Regions from separate parts of the Halomonas sp. PBN3 genome, predicted to be linked through region 2. Evidence: predicted binding sites of a transcription regulator. Region 2 holds the regulator's gene; the other holds the start of a gene.

Region 1 (2,197 bases), on a different contig from region 2:
GTCGAGGCTGTGGGCCACGGTGGGCACCTTCTTGCCCTCTTCCGGCGGCAGGTCATAGAGGTTCTTGTCCATGGCGTCGCCGGGGTGGATCTTGTTCTTGATGCCGTCGATGCCGGCCATCAGCATCGCCGCGAAGCACAGGTAGGGGTTGGCGGTCGGGTCCGGGAAACGGCACTCGATGCGCTTGCCCTTGGGGCTGGCGGTGTAGGGGATGCGGATGGAGGCGGAACGGTTGCGGGCGCTGTAGGCCAGCATCACCGGCGCCTCGAAGCCCGGCACCAGGCGCTTGTAGGAGTTGGTGGAAGCGTTGGTGAAGGCGTTCAGGGCACGCGCGTGCTTGACGATGCCACCGATGTAGTACAGCGCCATCTCGGAGAGGCCGGCGTACTCGTCACCGGCGAACTGGTTCTGGCCGTCCTTCCAGAAGGACTGGTGGACGTGCATGCCGGAACCGTTGTCGCCGACCAGCGGCTTGGGCATGAAGGTCGCGGTCTTGCCGTAGGCGTGGGCCACGTTGTGCACCACGTACTTCATTTCCTGCAGCTCGTCGGCCTTCTTCACCAGGGTGTTGAACTTGACCCCGATCTCGTTCTGGCCGGCGTTGGAGACCTCGTGGTGGTGCACCTCGACGCTCTGGCCGATCGCCTCCAGGGTGTTGCACATGGCGCCGCGGATGTCGTGGAAGCTGTCCACCGGCGGCACCGGGAAGTAGCCGCCCTTGACCCGCGGACGGTGGCCCAGGTTGCCCCCCTCGACCTGGCGGTCGGTGGCCCAGGCGCCCTCCTCGGAGGTGATCTTGTACATGGCGCCTTCGATGTCGGCCTTCCAGTGCACCTCGTCGAAGATGAAGAACTCGGGCTCCGGGCCGAAGAAGGCGGTGTCGCCAAGGCCGGTGGACTGCAGGTAGGCCTCGGCACGCTTGGCGATGGAGCGCGGGTCGCGATCGTAGCCCTGCATGGTGGCCGGCTCGATGATGTCGCAGCGCAGCACCAGGGTGGCGTCCTCGGTGAAGGGGTCGAGGAAGCCGGTGCCGTCCTCGGGGCGCAGGATCATGTCGGACTCGTTGATGCCCTTCCAGCCGGAGATGGAAGAACCGTCGAACATCTGGCCGTTCTCGAAGAACTCCTCATCGACGTCACGGGCCGGAATGGAGACGTGCTGCTCCTTGCCTTTGGTGTCGGTGAAACGCAGATCCACCCACTTGACGTCGTGTTCTTCGATCAGGGCGAGCGTCTTGGCAGCCATGGTGTCCTCCAGATTGAGCTGAGCTCGATGGTTTTGGTGAAGCGTCGATCGCGAAGCAGGAACCTCTGCGATCTTTTGTAGCACGCCGTGGGATCGCTGCCCACGACCGCCCGGCCTCGCCGAGCGCTGGCCATAACAATGCACGCTGCGTGCCAACCCTGCACCCATCGGCACCATCGACCCTGCAAACATATGAAAATCAGCGGCTTTTACCACCAACGCCCGCTGCACCCCGATGACGCACTCGCCTTGGAAGGGCGCTTGCACCGCCACGCTGCACCCTGAAGGTGCAGTCAATCACCCTGATGCACCGCGATCGATCGCACGCCGCCGCGAAAAGGGCCTTTGATACATCCTTTAACCAGGGGCTACACTTTCTTACATGGAGACCCGCCGGCTGCGCCCCCCCTGGCCGCCATCCGGAGCCTACCGCGCCTGGCCTCGGAGCTCGCATGGCCCCTACCCTCGCCACCCTGATCCTCGACGCTCGCCGCGCCGGCCCGCGGCTGCCGCGGGAGCTCGCCGTGGTGGCGCCGCTTGCCGACGGCCAGGCGCTGGAACTGGTGGTGCTCGATGACACCGGTGACCGCCGTGTCGCAGGCATCGCCCGGCGCTACCGGGCGCGCCACCTGCCGCTCTCCCCGGCCTGCCTGGGCGAGCGCCTGAGCCTCGCCATCCCGCGCACCGCCGGCGAGGTGCTGGTGTTTCCGGTGCTCGGCTGCGTGACGGCCGCCCCGGCCCTGCTGCGGCTGGCCCGCCGGGTCGCCGCCGGCGAGCTCGACGCGGTGAGCCTGACCGACGCCCGCCCGAGGCTGGTCGACCGCCTGCTCGGCCGCCCCCGGATCGACGGCGAGGTCGGCGTCTGCGTGAAACGCGCGTGGTACGAGCGCATCGGTGGCTGCGACCCGCGCCTCGACCGCGACGCCCTGCCCGACCTGCTGACCCGCCTGCG
Region 2 (2,197 bases):
CGCCGCCCGCCACGCCCGCCTGGAGGAGCTCCTCGAGGAGTTCCACGTCAACCACATCCGCGACAACCTCGGCATGAGCCTCTCCGGCGGCGAGCGCCGGCGGGTCGAGATCGCCCGCGCCCTGGCGACCGAACCCGCCTTCATCCTGCTCGACGAGCCCTTCGCCGGGGTCGACCCCATCTCGGTGGGCGAGATCAAGGGGATCATCCGCCAGCTTAAGGCCCGCGGCATCGGGGTGCTGATTACCGACCACAACGTCCGCGAGACCCTCGACATCTGCGACACCGCCTACATCGTCGGCGACGGCAAGATCATCGCCGAGGGGGACGCCGCGGCGATCCTCGCCAACCAGCGGGTTCGCGAGGTCTACCTGGGGCAGGACTTCCGGCTCTGAAGCGGACATGCGCGCCAAGCCGCTGACCACCATATCGTTATTCGCTTGTGGCACGCCTCGCGCGTCTGGCACGGAAGTTGCTTTAGCCACGCTTGCGCGCGTCGTCGCCAGGCGCTAGGGTGAGGCTTTCCGACACGCCAGGAGGACGCCTCCCATGGCCATGAAGGCTTCCCTGCAGCTGCGGGTCGGCACCCAGCTGACCATGACGCCCCAGCTGCAGCAGGCCATCGCCCTGCTGCAGCTCTCCACCCTGGACCTGCGCCAGGAGATCCAGCAGGCGATGGAGTCCAACCCCCTGCTGGAGCTCGACGAGGAGTTCGGCGAGCAGGCCAGCGTGGAAACGCCCGAGGAGGAGTGGGCAAGCGAGATCCCCGCGGAGCTGAGCACCGACAGCGAGTGGTCCGACACCTACACGGACCTAGCCGCCCCGGCGGGCGGCGAGGGGCCCGACTTCGAACGCCAGGCCGAGGGCCAGAGCCTGCGCGGCCACCTCGCCTGGCAGCTGGCGATGAGCGACCTGGCCCCGCGCGAGCGCCAGATCGCCGAGAGCCTGATCGATGCCGTGGACGACGCCGGCTACCTGTCCAGTCCCCTCGACGAGCTGTGCGAGGGGCTCAGGGCGCAGGGGCTGGCCGGGCTGCGCAGCCGCGAGGTGGAGGCGGTGCTGCTGCGCCTGCAGCAGTTCGAACCCACCGGGGTCTTCGCCCGGGACCTGCGCGAGTGTCTGGCGCTGCAGCTCGCCGCCCTCCCCGACGACACCCCCTGCCTGCCCCAGGCGCGGCGCCTGGTGCGCCAGTTCCTGGAGGCGCTGGCCGGCGACGACCGCCGCCTGCTCAAGCGCCGCCTGGGGCTCGACGACGCCGCCCTGGAAGCCACCATCGCCCTGGTGCGCGCCCTGGACCCACGCCCCGGCAGCGCCTTCGCCGGGGTCACCGACGACTACGTGGTTCCCGACCTGGTCGCCTACCACGACCGTCATGGCTGGCGGGTCGAGCTCAACCCCGAGGCGCTGCCGCGGCTGCGCATCCAGCCCGACTACGCGGCGCTGATCCGTCGCGCCGACACCAGCGACGACAACCGCTTCCTCAAGGACCACCTGCAGGAGGCGCGCTGGCTGATGAAGAGCCTGGCCAGCCGCAACGACACCCTGCTGCGGGTCGGGCGTGAGATCCTGGCACGCCAGCTCGACTTCCTGGAGCAGGGCGAGGAGGCGATGAAGCCGCTGATCCTGGCCGACATCGCCGAGGCGGTGGAGATGCACGAGTCGACCATCTCCCGGGTCACCACCCAGAAGTTCATCCATACCCCTCGCGGGGTCTTCGAGCTCAAGTACTTCTTCTCCAGCCAGGTGGGTGGCGAGGGGGACGGCGACGCCCACTCCAGCACCGCCATCCGTGCCCGCCTCCGCAAGCTGATCCAGGAGGAGCCGCCGCGCAAGCCGCTCTCCGACAGCAAGCTGGTCGCCCTGCTGGACGAGGCCGGCATCAAGGTGGCACGCCGCACCGTAGCCAAGTACCGCGAGGCGATGGGCATCCCCTCCTCCAGCGAGCGCAAGCGGCTCCGCTGACCCGCGTCAAGGCGCCGTCCCACGCGCCTGGCGCGGGGGGTATGCAAGGCAGGAAAAAGGGTTACAATCGAATCACAACCAACGAGCAAGGAGCGTGTCATGCAAGTCAATATCACCGGCCATCATGTGGAACTGACCGATGCCCTGCGTGACTATGTGAACGAGAAGCTGACTCGCGTGGAGCGCCACTACGACAACATCACCACCGTGCAGGTGACCCTGTCCGTGGAGAAGGA

What was found. The regulator sigma-54, encoded in region 2, starts transcription at its own class of promoters, with help from an activator protein. The targets are predictions, from matches to a motif close to TGGCACNNNNNTTGCTNT.
Region 1: a site for sigma-54 is predicted at 1,383-1,400, ahead of glnA (glutamate--ammonia ligase). Genes of this name have one in related genera too.

Annotation. Positions count from the first base shown of each region.
Region 1 covers NZ_AXCA01000035.1:2,013-4,209, reverse strand. The annotation lists gene glnA (glutamate--ammonia ligase) at 1-1,245, opposite strand, end outside; gene Q673_RS21570 (hypothetical protein) at 1,698-2,197, shown strand, end outside.
Region 2 covers NZ_AXCA01000157.1:174,510-176,706, reverse strand. The annotation lists gene lptB (LPS export ABC transporter ATP-binding protein) at 1-394, shown strand, start outside; gene Q673_RS27490 (RNA polymerase factor sigma-54) at 549-1,961, shown strand; gene hpf (ribosome hibernation-promoting factor, HPF/YfiA family) at 2,061-2,197, shown strand, end outside.